2 linked regions of the Alkalinema sp. FACHB-956 genome follow. The protein of the gene in region 1 interacts with the protein of each later gene in a pairwise test. Links are inferred from orthologs where the notes say so. Each region holds a gene or a part of one and is shown on either strand. Other genes may lie near its edges.

The links.
Region 2: the proteins of eno (region 1) and rpe interact in binary tests that used the Escherichia coli proteins (3 or more experiments, as listed by UniProt). The link is inferred for Alkalinema sp. FACHB-956 from one-to-one orthologs.

The regions. Positions count from the first base shown.
Region 1 is NZ_JACJRC010000027.1:47,444-55,266, reverse strand. Bases 2,395-5,211 are described here. They hold eno (phosphopyruvate hydratase), read left to right. Parts: upstream 2,395-3,062; coding sequence 3,063-4,361; downstream 4,362-5,211. Other genes in these bases: H6G21_RS20905 (hypothetical protein), read left to right, coding at 4,651-5,211; gloA (lactoylglutathione lyase), read right to left, coding at 2,395-2,766. In the rest of the region: H6G21_RS20920 (ATP-binding protein), read left to right, coding at 475-1,977; more of gloA, read right to left, coding at 2,344-2,394; more of H6G21_RS20905, read left to right, coding at 5,212-5,403; H6G21_RS20900 (uracil-DNA glycosylase), read right to left, coding at 5,483-6,292; H6G21_RS20895 (M50 family metallopeptidase), read left to right, coding at 6,573-7,823. UniProt on the Escherichia coli protein: Catalyzes the reversible conversion of 2-phosphoglycerate (2-PG) into phosphoenolpyruvate (PEP). It is essential for the degradation of carbohydrates via glycolysis.
Region 2 is NZ_JACJRC010000003.1:114,011-121,983, reverse strand. What follows is about bases 2,270-5,236. They hold rpe (ribulose-phosphate 3-epimerase), read left to right. Parts: upstream 2,270-3,387; coding sequence 3,388-4,086; downstream 4,087-5,236. Other genes in these bases: H6G21_RS05695 (cadmium resistance transporter), read right to left, coding at 4,327-5,076; H6G21_RS05705 (S8 family serine peptidase), read right to left, coding at 2,270-3,199. Also shown: H6G21_RS05710 (hypothetical protein), read left to right, coding at 1-1,250; more of H6G21_RS05705, read right to left, coding at 1,370-2,269; H6G21_RS05690 (LuxR C-terminal-related transcriptional regulator), read left to right, coding at 5,672-7,099; H6G21_RS05685 (MSMEG_0569 family flavin-dependent oxidoreductase), read left to right, coding at 7,213-7,973. UniProt on the Escherichia coli protein: Catalyzes the reversible epimerization of D-ribulose 5-phosphate to D-xylulose 5-phosphate.

The sequences.
Region 1 (7,823 bases):
GGAACTCTATCCTTAAGTTAAGCATTTTAAGTCACTTTTAAGTAAATCCCTTTTTAAGTAGGTCACTGTCTAAGTAACTCGCTTTTTAAGTGTTGAATCCTGTTAGGGGATTGCTGAAACGACCTATGCGCTCAACCCATACAGCCTAAGTTCCAAGCGGGTACCCCAGTCATGGCAGTTACCCAATCATGGGGGTTTAAACCATGTTCTCCGATCGTTTCAGCTCATTTTAGTCGCTAGGGAAGTCAAATTGCCTATTTTCAGTGATGAGAGCGTGATTAGAGATTGCTTGACAAAATGATTTTATTACTGCTTTAAATTCAATAAGTCTTTTTTGGGAAGCATTCTGCCATCTTCAGAAGTTCAGGGATTGATTTTTCTCACGATCGGGTCATGTAACGCAATTCTTCTACTCTGCCTGATTCCCTTGTTGATCTTCCATCGTTGCTCACTCACTGCCGTAGATGAGGCTATATGTCAGAGGTTTTAGTTTCTGATTCCTGTGCAACACCATTGTTCTCAGTGGCCAAAGGAGGCCAAAATTGTTGTAATCAGGGAGAAATCAACCAATTATTGGCAACGCTGTTAGAAATGGTTACACCTGCGATCGTGATCAAGGATACGCACACCTTGAAATGTTTGGCTGTCAACCAAATAGCGGCAACCCTGTTTGGCGGCGATCGCAGCGATCGGGCAGACTTAGTCGGACAAAAAACCATTGATTGGCTTCCCGTTGAACAAGCAGAAATTTTGAATGAGTACGATCGCACAGCCCTAGGCCAAAACAAGGCCGTGGCGTTCACCCAGCTGGTTACACCTCAAGCGACGGGCCTTTCTCAGTTGCTCAACTGCACCACCATTCCAATTTGCAACGACTCCGGTACTCCGGTCTACTTGTTGACTACTTGCACAATTACCTCCTCCAGCGCCAACATTTTGCCCGAGCAGGTTTTGCCCGAGTACATTTTGCCTGAGCAGGTTTTGCCGGAGTACATTTTGCCCGAATACTTAGCCGCAGAAGAGAGTCAACCTTTGGACAGGCAGCTGAGCCCCGAAGTCCAACTCAAACATGCCACGATCGAGCTGGAACATCTGCGAGAACAGCTCAATCGCCTCCAAGTCCAAATGCTGCAAAGCGAAAAGATGGCCAGTTTAGGACAATTAGTGGCGGGGATTGCCCACGAAATCAATAATCCAGTCAACTTTATCTACGGCAACCTGAAGTACACCAGCGAATATGCCCAAGACTTGCTGCGGGTGATTCAGCACTATAGAGCCAGCTATCCCAACCCCACTCCAGAACTGGCCGCCTTCATGGAAGAAGTCGATCTGGCTTACTTAATGGAAGATTTACCCCAAATCCTGTCGTCTATGAAGGTGGGAGCCGATCGCATTCGAGAAATTGTTCTATCCCTCCGGAACTTCTCGCGATTAGATGATACGGAATTACAAGAAATTGATCTGCACCAGGGACTCGACAACACGCTGGTCATTCTACAAAACCGGCTCAAATCAAAGGCCGATCGCCCAGAAATTTTAGTCACGAAGCACTACGGTGTATTACCCTCCGTGCAGTGCTACGCAGGACAGCTGAATCAAGTCTTCATGAACATTCTCAGCAACGCGATCGATGCCCTGGAAGATGCCTATAACCATGGCAAATGTCCACAACCTGCCATTCAGCTCCACACCGAGTTAGCCAACGATCGCGCCATTATTCAATTCAGCGACAATGGCCTGGGCATTCCAGAACACATTCAAGCCCATTTATTCGATCCCTTCTTCACCACCAAGCCTGTGGGCCAAGGAACGGGCCTGGGACTTTCCATCAGTTATCAGATTGTGACTGAGAAACATCAGGGCACCCTAGACTGCATTTCCACCCTCGGTCAAGGGACAACATTCCGGATCACCATTCCCCTGGAACTGGCGCTCAACCCGCATTCCTCAACCCCCATTGATGACTGCCCCCAATAGATTCGTACAGCCATCACCCATAGAGTAAGGGTAATGCTATCCAATTGATCCATTTGATTCATGACTACGGCAGATCCGATCCCCCGAGTCTTCCTCCCCTAGGACAAGCAAAGCTACAGCAGGGGGAATTGAACTCAATTTTTTCAAACTCCTCCTTTATTTCGGCGTAGGCTCTCCCTAGGAGAGCGGGGGATTTCAGGGGATCGGATGGTTTGCAAGGCTTACAATCAACTGGCAATCAACTGGCAATCAACTGGCAATTAACCGGCAATTAACTAGCCATCAACTGGTAATCAACCGAATGCTCAAGCGCGATCGTGGCGATTTCAGTCGATCTAAGGTGATCTTAAGTTGATCTAAGGCGATCTAAGCCGTAGCACTCACTGCTTCCTGGGCTGCCCCTTGGGGACGTAACTGAATGAGTTCTACCTTGTACCCATCCGGATCCTCAACAAAGGCAATGACCGTTGAACCATGCTTCATAGGCCCCGGCTCCCGCGTCACCTTGCCCCCCCGAGAGCGAATTTCTTCACAGGTTTGATAGATATCATCCACCCCGATCGCAATGTGGCCGTAAGCATCACCCAGGTCATACTGTTCCCGTCCCCAGTTGTAGGTCAGCTCAATCACCGTGTGATCCGCTTCATCCCCGTAGCCGATAAACGCTAGGGTAAACTCGCCACCGGGATAATCTTTTTGTCGCAGTAGCTTCATCCCCAACACTTCGCAGTAGAACTTGAGCGATCGCTCTAGATTGCCGACCCGCAGCATTGTGTGCAATAACCGCATAGCTGTTTCCTACCATTCCAAATGACATCTGCTTTATTGTAACGAGCGGCCTCTGCTTCCACGTCCAGCAGCTTCTTGGGCTTCTCCTGGGATCACTGCCATCGGTTAACTGTCAACCACGAACAAACCCCCCTTGCCCCGCTCGCTATACTTGCACCCTGCGTCCCTTCACCCCCAAGAGCGAACCATCCCCCAACAGCACTCTTTTCCAACTGGCCATTAGGTCGTATCCTAAGCGATGGTTCATAGAGAATTCCCTAACCCACCGAAAAGCTGAGTTCAGAGGTTTACCAGACATGTTTGATGCGTCAGATACCGCGATCGAGATGATTTCTGCGCGTGAGATCCTTGACTCCCGAGGCCGTCCCACCATTGAAGCCGAAGTCCAACTCATCAACGGGGCAAAAGGGCTAGCGCAGGTACCCAGCGGCGCTTCCACCGGTACATTTGAAGCCCACGAGCTACGTGATGAAGACCCAAATCGTTATGGCGGCAAGGGGGTTCTCAAAGCCGTCGAAAACGTTAAAACTATCATTACTCCTGAATTAATTGGCGTTGATGCCCTGAATCAAGAACTCGTCGATCGCCTCATGATCGGCCTTGACTCAGACTCCAACAAGAAAAACGTTGGTGCCAACGCCATTCTTGCCGTTTCCCTAGCCACGGCCAAAGCCGCTGCGGAGGGTCTCGGACTGCCCCTCTACCGCTACCTCGGCGGCCCTTTGGCTAATCTGCTGCCCGTCCCCTTGATGAATGTTATCAACGGCGGTGCCCACGCAGATAACAACGTAGACTTCCAGGAATTCATGATTGTCCCCGTTGGAGCCGATAGCTTCCGGGAAGCACTGCGGTGGGGGGCTGAAGTGTTCCATGCCCTCAGCAAAGTGTTGAAAGATCAAGGCTCGCTGACCGGGGTGGGCGATGAAGGGGGATTTGCGCCCAACCTCGCCTCTAACCAAGCAGCCCTAGATCTGTTGATGATTGCGATCGAAAAGGCCGGTTACAAGCCCGGTGAGCAAGTGGCGATCGCCCTGGATGTAGCTTCCAGTGAGTTCTACAAAGATGGTCAATACCACTTCGATGGCAAAGCCCACACGCCGGGGGAAACCATCGATTACCTGGCTAAGCTGACTACGGAATATCCCATCGTCTCGATCGAAGATGGCTTGCAAGAAGAAGACTGGGAAAACTGGCAAGCACTGACCGAGAAAATTGGCAGTCGGGTGCAACTGGTGGGGGATGACCTGTTCGTAACCAACGTCGAGCGTTTGCAAAAAGGCATCGACCAAAAAGCGGGCAATTCCATTCTGATTAAGCTCAACCAAATCGGCTCGCTCACGGAAACCCTGCAAGCGATCGACCTAGGGGCACGCAATGGCTTCCGATCGATCATCAGTCACCGTTCTGGGGAAACCGAAGACACCACGATCGCGGATCTCGCAGTGGCTACCCGTGCGGGACAGATCAAAACTGGATCCCTGAGCCGGAGTGAGCGCGTTGCCAAGTACAACCGCCTGCTACGCATCGAAGATGAGTTAGGAGATCTGGCTGTTTATGCAGGAACCACAAACATGGTTCCCAAGTGGAGCAAGTAATCTCAGAACGCCAATTAATTTGGGTCTGAATGCATCACAGGGGAGTTTATCCTCCCTTGCCTTGCCTCAACCCACCTGCTGCGGTCAGAATTTGCACTGGCCGCTTTTTTATGCATTTCCGACCTTGTATTGTTTGTGCGATCGTTCGCTGCTGCTGGTTTTGTCTCAAAAATCGTTACGCACAAGAATCGTTACGCGCAAGAAAGAATCCTGATCTAGGTGGAAAATTGAGTACCATTGAAAAGCTGCAAGATAAGCACTTCGAAAATCTACCGATTCCTGTGACCCTATGGCTGTACTCAACGATCGACACATCAAAATTCTACGGGTCATTGATGCAGGCAACATCACGGGGGAGGACATTGCCGCTGCCGTTGGGTCATCCATGCAGTTGCTCAGCTACTACCTCAACACCCTGTCCGACGATGGTTACCTGAAAATCGCCAAAGTCTACGACAATTTCACCCGTGAATTTCAAATTGTTCGGGCTTACCTCACCTCTGAAGGCAAACAGGCCCTAGCCCAAGCGAATGCCAATTCTGCCGGCGCTTCAGGCATTGCCCCATCTACCCCATCCACGACAGAGGCGGCCCATCCCACCGTACATCCTACGGCGCATCCCACAGCGGCGACTCCTGCTCATACTGCGACGATCGCGCCCGATGCCCCATCCGGCAACGATCCCACCGTTCATTCCAGCGGTTTAGAGAGTGGCTTAAATTACAACACGCCTGACTACAACACCCCTGATTACAACACCCCTGATTACAACACCCTCGCGCAACACATCGTTGCCCTGACCCAGGTTTTGGAAGCATTGCCCCCCAACCGCCGAGACCTGGTCACCGTTTACTTGGAAGACCTCGCGATCGAAGTGAATCAGCCGGATAAACGCCGTAGCAATCGCTTGAAGGCTTACTTCCTGGCAATTTTGAACACGGTTGTCCCCATTCTGAAACATTTACCGGAGTCTGAGCAGTTTACCCACCTGACCCAGGCGATCGCCCAGCAATTACAATTGCCGATCAAATTTCCAGACTAGGTCGCCCAGCAATTCCCGGCAATTGGTTTTTAGAAATTAATCGATGGCTAGAAGTTCAGCAAAGTTCAGCAGGTAGGAATTACAGGGCTGACTTGAGTTCATCCAACTTCCGTCGCACTTCCTGAATATCCTGCCACATCAGCCATTTGGGACTTCCCTGGGCCCGTGATGGATTACGTAACAGATAGGAGGGGTGAAAAACGGGCATACAGGATCGCCCTTCCCAGTCCCGCCAAGTCCCACGAATCTGCGTGATTTTGACGTTTTTCTCGTTCAGCAGTCCTTCGATCGCGGAGGCTCCTGCCATCATAATAATTTTCGGATCCACAAGCCGAATTTGTTCCATCAAATAGGGGCGACAGGCGTTCATTTCATCCCGTGTAGGCTTACGATTGCCCGGTGGCCGACATTTCACAATGTTGCAGATAAAAACATCGTCCTCCGTCAGCCGCACCGATTCCAAAATCTTGTCGAGCAATTGCCCTGCTTTGCCAACAAAAGGCTGTCCCGTCAGATCTTCATTTTCCCCTGGTCCTTCGCCAATAATCATCAATAGGGCATTGGGATTGCCTCGGCTAATCACCGCATTCGTCCGAGTTGCGCCCAATTCGCAGCGATGGCACTCAGAACAATGGGCTTTGATTTCGGCCATGGAGCCATAGGTACCTACTGGAATCTGCACCCGCGCACTGGTCGGAATTTGGCTGGGATCAAACGATGGGGGAACCGAGGTCACCGGGAGAGAACTGGGGACGACCTGTGACGACTGGCTAGCTGATGGCTGAGCGGAGGATTCCGACGTTTCAGAACTTTCCGGCGCTGGGGTACCGCTCCAATCAAACAAGCTGAATTGTTGATCCGCCATGGACTCAGATTTAGGATCAGGCATAGGACACACAGGTTGAACCAACGTTGAACAAATTGGGGCTGCAAAATTAGCTGATCAATTCTAGCGGTTTTAGGAAATCCTCACTAGCCCAAACCGCAAATTTGCTGTGAACTAAAATTGATCAATGACCTAGGTTGGAAATCCGCTGTATACAGAAGTCGTCATACAGAAGTCATCACACAGAAGTCATCATACAGAAGTCGTCAGCAGGATTAAAGGTCGTTAGTTCGATTGTCGATCGCAATGATTGAAGCCCTAATATTACAAATCCGGTATCCCAATGCACCAGATTTCAATCCCCGCAATCAATCCTAGTTTAAAAATTGCATCTTTGAAAATTGCATCCAGGTTAAGCAACTGGTTGTGGATACCGGCGATCGCTGGATTTGTTCTTGTACTATTTCAATTTGGTCATCGGTCTCCACTCATTTGGGTCTTGGCTAATTTTCTACTATTTCAAGTCATGATTTTCTTGATGACCATCCCCCATGAGTTAGGCCATGCCATGACTGCGCATTTGGTAGGAATGCAGGTCAGTAAAATTGTGATTGGAACCGGCAAAACCCGCTGGACATTTCAGTTTCTAGGTTTTCCTTGGGAAATTAAAACGATCTTGACTGGGGGAATTACGCTTCTTTCTAACAAATCGATTCCCTTTTATCGATCGCGACTTTTTCTGGTCATTCTAGCAGGGCCGTTAGCCAATGCCGTAATGATTTTCAGCTTGATGCAATTTCCACAGACGATCGTGCTGAAAAATATTAGTAATACTCTACTCTTTCCAGGACTCATATTTTATATCGCTAACGCTGTGATTGTTGTTGGCAATTTATTTCCAACCTATTCCAATATTGACGGTGTTAAGGTTCCCACAGATGGCATGCAACTCCTCAGCATTCCATTTCTATCCCAGGCGGACGTGAAGAAGCAGGTCGCCTTAGCCCATGTCATGGATGGCCAAGCATGGGAACGCCGAGGGCAGTATAATCCAGCGATCGATTGCTTTACCCAAGCCCTGACCCATGATCCCCATTGCGTCCACGCTTACCAGAGCTTAGGGTTGGCTTATCACAACCAGGGTGATTATCCCACAGCAATTCAGCACTATAATCAAGCGATCGATCTTGACCCTCAAAATGCTATTTTTTATTTTCTCCGGGGGGTGACCTATACATTTTGGCGGAGAACTGAACCCCAATATTGCCATCACGCCCTGGAAGACTTTAACCAAGCCATTCGGATTAATTCGAATATCGATACTTTCTACTTCTTGCGGGCAGCTCTCAATAGCTATGTGGGCCAGATTGAGCAAGCGATCGACGATTTCACCCAGGTTATTCACCTCAATCCCAGCACCAATGCCTATTACAATCGTGGAGCTATATACTACCAATCCCAAAATTACTCCGCTGCCTTAGAAGATTTCGATCGTGCTATTAAGCTGGATCAGCAAAACTTATCGGCTTATTATGGAAGGGCTAATGCGAAATATGATCTCCACGATACTACTGGTGCATTGCGAGACTTTCAA
Region 2 (7,973 bases), on another replicon or contig:
AAACGGCGCAAAAGCAGCAGATTTTGGTGGAGACGATTACGGTACAGCTTCAGAGCAGTCACGAACAAATTGCTCAGCTAGAGCGGGAATGTGCGCTGGCACAACAACGCTACACCGAACAAATGCAAACTTTCCACCAGATGGAAATTACCTGTCGCGATCTCCGATCTCGCCTACACCGTCAACAGCGCTACACGCTGCAATTTAAAGCGGCGTTGGAGAAATGTCTGGATGTGCCCACAGCCACCTACATGCATAGCTCGGTGCCCGATGGGGTGGAAGAACCTTCCCTGGTGGCCGCAGACCTTGATTTACTTCAGGGGCAACCGGTCAAATTAAGCATTCCACGTTCGCAGCCGGTTCAGCCCTGGTCGGCCTCCTATGAAGAGAATGAGACCCTAGATCCGGCCTTTCAGGCTTGGATGAATGCTTTTATGAATGGTCAGCCGGTTGAAGCTGCGGTGGCATCTGACTCAGTGACATCTGACTCAATGGTGGTATCTGATTCGATCGCTGCGTCCCATGAGCAAATACCGCCGATCGTGCCCGACGAGATAGGTTCATCTGGGGATGAGCAACCTATGGTCAGTTATACGATTCAGCGGCAGGTATCTTCTGAAGTAGATCATGCAACAGGCCCAGGGGGCAGCGATAGACTACACAGCCCCTTGGGGGAAACGACCGTGCAGGGTGAGGCCCCCGATCTCTCCTTAGGGGATTCTGTCCTGGCTGCTGATTTAGCGGATCCTGATGCATTGTCTAGTTCGCTGACAGCTCTCCCGACCGTCCATCGGTTAGACAGTCATCTAGCCAGCCAGTCCGGCGACCTGGCCGACAATCTTCCGGTGAGTTCCCAGGATACGCCCCCACAGCAACCCAGTCTGACTTCGATCGCAGGGCGAGTGGTTCAGTGGCCAGGGACGGTAGACGCTGCAAGAAAAATTGCTACAAGAGAGGCTACTGCAATGGCCTCCAGTCCTTCCACTAGTGATGGGGATGGTGCAGAAGCGGCTTCTCCCCTGGCCCATCTAGGTACTCCAGCGGCAGGTGAGGCAGGCCGTCCAGCCCAGCCGGGTGCTGACCACGATCGCGATTCTGACCACGATCGATCTGAGATCGACGACCCCCTTGCCCCGGACGTTTTCAATGAAATGTCAGAAATTGCCCCCATCCTCTATCCGACGCGATCGATGAAAAAGCGGGATTCACTATCAGCCGTTGAGCTACCTAGTTTTCCCCGGCACAGCTAGTTCCCGGCACAGCCAGTTTCAGGCATAGCTAACAAGACATTGCCAAGGCGTTCATTCGATTGCAAGCAGTCCGGTTCAAGAGATGGCTGGCAGGTAACCCGGAAGCTTCCTGGGGGACTCTACTTGGCCGTAGCCGTCCACCAAGCCAAGGCATAGGATTGGCTGAGTGCATTGACCGCTTGGCGGAAATAGACCCGGATTTTGTAGCGGCCAGTCACTGGAACTGCTTGAAAGACATGTTCTGTGCTGTCTACTTCACTGATGGAAGCGGCTACGCTTTTGCGGATATCGTTTTCCTCGATCGGCATGAGGTACAGATCAAGATTATTAAGACCGCGATCGTTGAAGCCTTCACCAATGTCGTACTGGCCATTTTGGTTGCGATCGATCAGCTCCACTTGGCGACTCCAAGTCAAGGTGATGGACACGTACTGGCCTGCGGCAATGGGTTGATTTAAAACATAGTCCCGATACACTGGACTGGCCGAGATTCTGTCAGCAGTGGGGTCAGTGGGTGAGTTAGAAGTGGAGCCAGATCGGGCGTTCACAGATGCTGAATGCCGTTTTCGATCGTTCGGTGAGTGAAGGACTTCGTTATAGTCCCATCCGATCGCGGGCACGGACTTCTGGGGATTCCACTGTCCTGCACTGAATTGTTGATAGGCACGATAGGCATTCAACTGACCTGCCCCCATCTGAAAGTTCAAGGGAATTTTGGGGGATTGAGCCGCATCGCTCTCCAGCCAAGTTTGATTGTTCTTCTGAAAAATTGTGCGGGTCATGCCTAACCGCCGACCATCGGTGTCCTGTAATTTATCGGCGGAATTCATTAATACCGCTTTCATGACTTCGTGACGACGGGCATCGATCGTCCAAGGCAGACGGCAGCCCTCGCCCCGTTGGCAGGATTTTCGGAGTTGGCGATCGCCGTATTCTTGCAGCAGCGCCACCGTTCCAGTAACGTGGGGCGTCGCAAAGCTGGTGCCGCTGGTCGTCACGACTTGACCATCCAGTCGTCGTACATTGACTCGATATCCCGGTGCAGCCAAGGCGATCGATCGACGGTTATTCAGGTTCGACTCAATCCCCTCATTGCGTTTTAACACCGATGGGCTGCTATCCCCAATATTAGAAAAATCGATCTTGGCATAGCGATCGTCTACCCGTTGGGTAAAGGCGATCGTCATCCCATTGTAGTTATCAGTTGGAATGGGAATGCCGCCTTTGCCTTGATTGCCTGCGACCACGTACAGAACATCATGAACCCTCGCAGACCAATCTAAACATTGGGTGAGGAGGGCGTTGCCATCTAGCACGGCCTTTGAACGTGGATCCTGTCGTAGGGATTCCCCAAAACTAATGTTGATGGCCCGCACATCCCCCCCATTTTGCATGGCGACGGTTTGGGCTGCGAGGCAGTCTTCCTGCTGGGCCCCTCGGTTCATGGCTCCGGCCCCCGCCACATACAGGCGAGCATTGGGCGCAACGCCTCGGATGGCTTTACTGTCACTGACCAAGAGGCTGGCCACCTGGGTCGCATGGGGGTCAACACTGACATTCCGTCCCGGCTTACGATCGCGGAAAAAGGCATCGACGATGGGAACATGGAAAAACGCCGATTCTGGTTGAATCCGCCGACTGCGATCCTTGGCTTTGTCCACCCCAAACTTAGGAGGGCGACCCACTTCTACTTGCCCGATCGCAATTTTGCGCCCGGTTAAGTTATGGGGAGATTTCTGGAGGCGTAGGGCATCAATGCCTTTATCGCCAATCGACGAATCTTCGATCGGAACGGGTTGGTTAAACCCCATCAGACTCCAAGAGATCAGCACTAAACTGACCAGGAATCGTTTCTGGGGGGAGAGCAGCGTGTGAATCAGCCAAAACTGGGGTAAATCAAGACCGTTTGCGCTTGATTCCCGTAACTTTGGCCTGAATTGGCGTATCATGTCCTACTTCCGATTTTCAAATCCCCACTATTTACACCCTACACCCTGAATTGGCCTCCGACCGCGCAATCTCACCTTCATTCAAAATTTGTCGATTTCCTCACCAAAATTCTGAAAGGAAAGATTCACATTTTGTTAAACTAATCACAAATTTGTTGTCTACTCGTCGTCAACGACCCACTGCCACCATGACTTCAAACAAGCCGATCGTTATTTCCCCGTCGATTTTGTCTGCTGATTTCAGTCGTTTAGGAGAAGAAATCCGTGCGGTAGATGCCGCTGGAGCTGATTGGATCCATGTTGATGTGATGGATGGTCGGTTTGTTCCCAACATCACGATCGGTCCACTGATTGTGGATGCAGTCCGTCCCCACACCCAAAAGCCCTTGGATGTGCATTTGATGATCGTTGAGCCTGAGCGTTACGTTGCAGACTTTGCCAAGGCAGGGGCTGATATCATTTCCGTCCATGCGGAACAGAGCGCTACGATTCACTTGCATCGCACCCTGGGCATGATTAAGGATCTGGGTAAGCAAGCAGGGGTTGTGCTGAATCCTGGGACTTCGTTGGAGACGATCGAGTATGTTCTAGATCTGTGCGATTTGATCTTGATCATGAGCGTTAACCCGGGTTTCGGTGGCCAGAGCTTTATTCCCGGCGTTGTGCCCAAGATCAAGCAACTGCGTCAAATGTGTGATGAGCGTGGCTTGGATCCTTGGATTGAAGTGGATGGTGGCTTGAAGGGGAACAATACCTGGCAAGTGCTGGAAGCAGGGGCCAATGCGATCGTGGCTGGGTCTGCGGTGTTTAACGCGCCGGATTATGCTGCCGCGATCGACAGTATCCGCAACAGCAAGCGTCCTGAAAAGGAATTGGCGGCGGTTTAAGGTTAATTCCAGACGATCGGCTCGCTAGCATATTCTCGCCAGCACATTGAAGCCAGATCTCGTTTCCGGGAAACTTCACTCGAGACAAAAATTCAAAACCTAAAAATCAGGAAGAGTGGGTAAGTTCGTTACCCGCTCTTTTTATTTGCTCTTTTTATTTTCGGTAGGTTGATTTCCAGTAAGCAGAACCGACTAGGATAATTTGTCGATGATAATTTGTCGATAATTTGCCCAGTCCCGCTATAACCAGTTGGGCAACAATGTCAAAGTTTGGCTTTCCATGATGATCATGATGCCTAAACCGATCAATACGAGAGGTAAAAGCAAGTGCCCATAACGCGCCAGAATTTTTACGATGACTGGATGGCGGGTTAGGAAATAGGCGATCGCGCACCAGACGCCGACCAGGCCAAAAAAGACGACCAAAATTAAGCCAACCGTCGCCACAGGTTGACTGGCAAACAAAGGTACGTAAATCCCCAGATTGTCGCCCCCATTGGCGACGGTAATGGCCGCAACTTGGCCGATCGGCGAACTCAGTAAAGCGGTGATTTTGCGAGAATTTCGCTGGGGCCGATCGGGGAGGGCTATGACATTGACTTGCTGAACGGTTGCTTCGGGTTCTTGATGCAACAGTTGGTGCAGGCCAATGGCGATCGGGAGTAACCCCAACAATCCCAACCAGGGCCGAGGCACAATCCAACCGCCTAAAACACCTGGTAAGCTGGCCAACACAAGGATCAGAAATCCGAGATATTGACCAGTAACAATTTGCTGAGCCCGAATTTGCTGAGCCCGAATTTTCTGAGCTTGAACTAGCGACCCCTCAGCTTTTCGTCCATGACTGGGTTGCCCCTCTGTTGGTGCAGCATCTCGATCGCCAGCAGAATACACTTGGCTGAATAAAATCGTTAACAGAATCAGATCATCAAGATTAGTGGCAATGAAGGCAGCGATACCTGTTGTAATTGCTTGCAATACCCAATGCATGTAATGATTTGCAATATCCAATGCATTACTAAAGTGAATCTACTGTAACAGAAAAACACATTCGATCGAATAATCCAGGTTCATTATTCTCTGAACGGTTCACGACTAAATCGTAATTTGCTGAATCATTTACAGCTACATTATTAATCGCCTGATTGATAGTGTTGTAACAATGCTACTATCTCAGACTGACTGAGCATGTTGGTAATTGCAGGGGTGAATACAATTGTTCCTAAATCTAGCTCTGGAAGTGATTACGATCTGTTGCAAGTTGTCATGGGGGATTCTCCAGATCCATTGACAGCGCAAGACAAAAGCATTGGTTTCCTATCCTGCTTTACAATTGCCCCTGAGCCATTCTTTCTGATATTGTCACGAAATACTCATTTTCATGAGTCAATAGCTGGATTGCCTGGGTTGAGTTGCCGATAGTTGCCGAACCCTTGCTCTGGAGCCAACCCCTTCCCACCCCACCCCCGAGCGAATATACTCCAGGCGAATACATCAGCATTCTTCCCCGCCAACTGCACATAGAACCTTAGCTTTGTAACCGTAGATACACAGCCAAATGCAGAACTACGCCTCAATAGAGACTATGGTTCTGCCGCCCCACGCCAACAATAGTCCACCTCGAATGCCCACCTCGTCAGATAGCCTGCTTAACCCAGCGCACCTGCTATTTGACTTGCAGCAAGCCACCGAAATTGCCCAGTCATTTGCGGGATGCCTAGAGCCAGAATTACTGGCGCAATCTCTGACTGATGGATTAGTTGAGCGATTTAATTGCGCCTTTGCCCGCATCTGGTTATTAGAATCCAATCAAACCCTCTTGCGGTTGGTCGCCTCATCGGGCATGTACACCCACACCAATGGCTTTTTTGGCCGCGTGCCCATGGGGGCGTATAAAGTGGGCAAAATCGCCCAAAACCGCGTCTCCTTTTTGAGTAACAACCTGCCAGAAGAACCCTGGGTGGGCAATCGGGAATGGGCGATCGCCCACCAAATTCGCGGCTTTGCTGGCTATCCCCTCGCGATCGGTCAGCGCGTCATTGGCGTACTGGCCCTGTTCAGCCACCATCCCCTCGAACCAGAATTTCTGGAAGTGCTGCCCACCCTCAGCACCCTAGTCACCGTCGCCCTCAGCACTGCCATCCAATACCAAACAGAAAAGCACAACTGGCAACTGGCCGTGGGGCATAGCAGCAGCGAGATTCCCCTCTCCGACCAAATCGCTAAAATTCTCAGTGGGTCGCGGTTGACCATGCTGGGGACAGAACGCACCCTTGACCTCTCGACCCACTATCTTTTGCTCAAACTAGCGGAAACCCTCAACCAGGCCGCCTACACCCGACTCCTGTATGACGACCAAGGTGTATCCCTAGAGATCACCGTTTCTAACCCATCGCCAGCCGCCACCGACCTAATTGATGGCCATCTTGCCGAAATTCAACTTCTCGCGTCCGGGTTGGGGGGGCAACTCACCACCCAACCCCTCTCCAACCAACGGGCACTGCAAATTCAACTCACCCTTCCCTATCGCCAACAACCCTCCGATCTGCGGCTAGAAATTGCCTGTACTGCATCCGTCCTGCAACTGGCCTGCACCCAACTTGCCAGAGCCGCCGGATTAACCCCCTGCCGCGATCGCAATGCCCCCGTCCTAACCGATCAGCCGAGTACGATTGCAGGCGATCGCAAAATTATCTGGATCGCCACTACCCCAGTTTGTCCAGCGAAAATTCAGGCCAAAGTTGACCTATCGATTTCACCAGAGCAATTGCGGCAGGTCGTCGAGGCGGTGACGCAGGGGCAAACCTGGGGTATTCGCGCCAGTGAACTGACGGAACGGGAACTGGAAATTCTCACGTTATTAACCCAGGGGCACCGCGATCGCGACATTGCCGAACACCTGTTCATCAGCGAAAGCACCGTCAAATTCCATCTCAACAATGTCCTGGCTAAGCTTCAGGTTCGCACCCGCTATCAGGCAATTTATCAAGCAATTCAACAGGGATGGATTTAGTTGCCACCTACCCATATCGCTAGACTTGGAACTTCCGTATTCACAGATACAAAGGCGCATAAATCGCAACTTTAGGCTGGCTGTAAGTTGCACAACAGAGGCTTTTGTATCCTATGAGCAGTCACCATTCAGTCGTCGTTGTTGGTGGTGGGCAGGCGGGGTTAGCCATGAGCTATTGCCTGAAAGAACGGGGCATTGACCATCTGATTTTCGAGAAAAATCAAATTGGTTATGCATGGCGAGAAAAACGCTGGGATAGTTTTTGTCTGGTTACACCCAACTGGCAATGTCAACTACCGGGATTTCCCTATCCGGGGAGTGACCCCCAGGGATTCATGGTGAAAGATGAAATTGTGCAGTACATCGAAGCCTTTGCCGCTGCCTTTGAGCCACCGATCCGCGAAGGTGTAGCGGTATCGCGGCTGTGGAAAGACGAAACCCACAATCGCTTTGAACTGGAGACCTCGATCGGCAGCTACACCGCCGATCAGGTGGTCATTGCTACAGGTGGCTATCATCGACCCAAAATTCCCCGCATGGCAGAGCGACTGCCGTCCACCGTCCAGCAAATTCACGCATCGGAGTATAAAAATCCAGATGCCTTGCCACCGGGAGCCGTGCTGGTAGTGGGCACTGGCCAATCGGGGTGCCAAATTGCCGAGGATTTGCATCTGGCGGGTCGGACGGTGCATTTGAGTGTGGGCAGTGCGCCGCGATCGCCCCGTCGTTACCGGGGTAAAGATGTAGTGGACTGGTTAGATCAGATGGGGTACTACGACTTACCAATTGACGAGCATCCCCAAAAGGACAAAGTCCGCGCCAAGGCCAACCATTACCTCACCGGACGGGATGGTGGGCGGGAGATTGACCTACG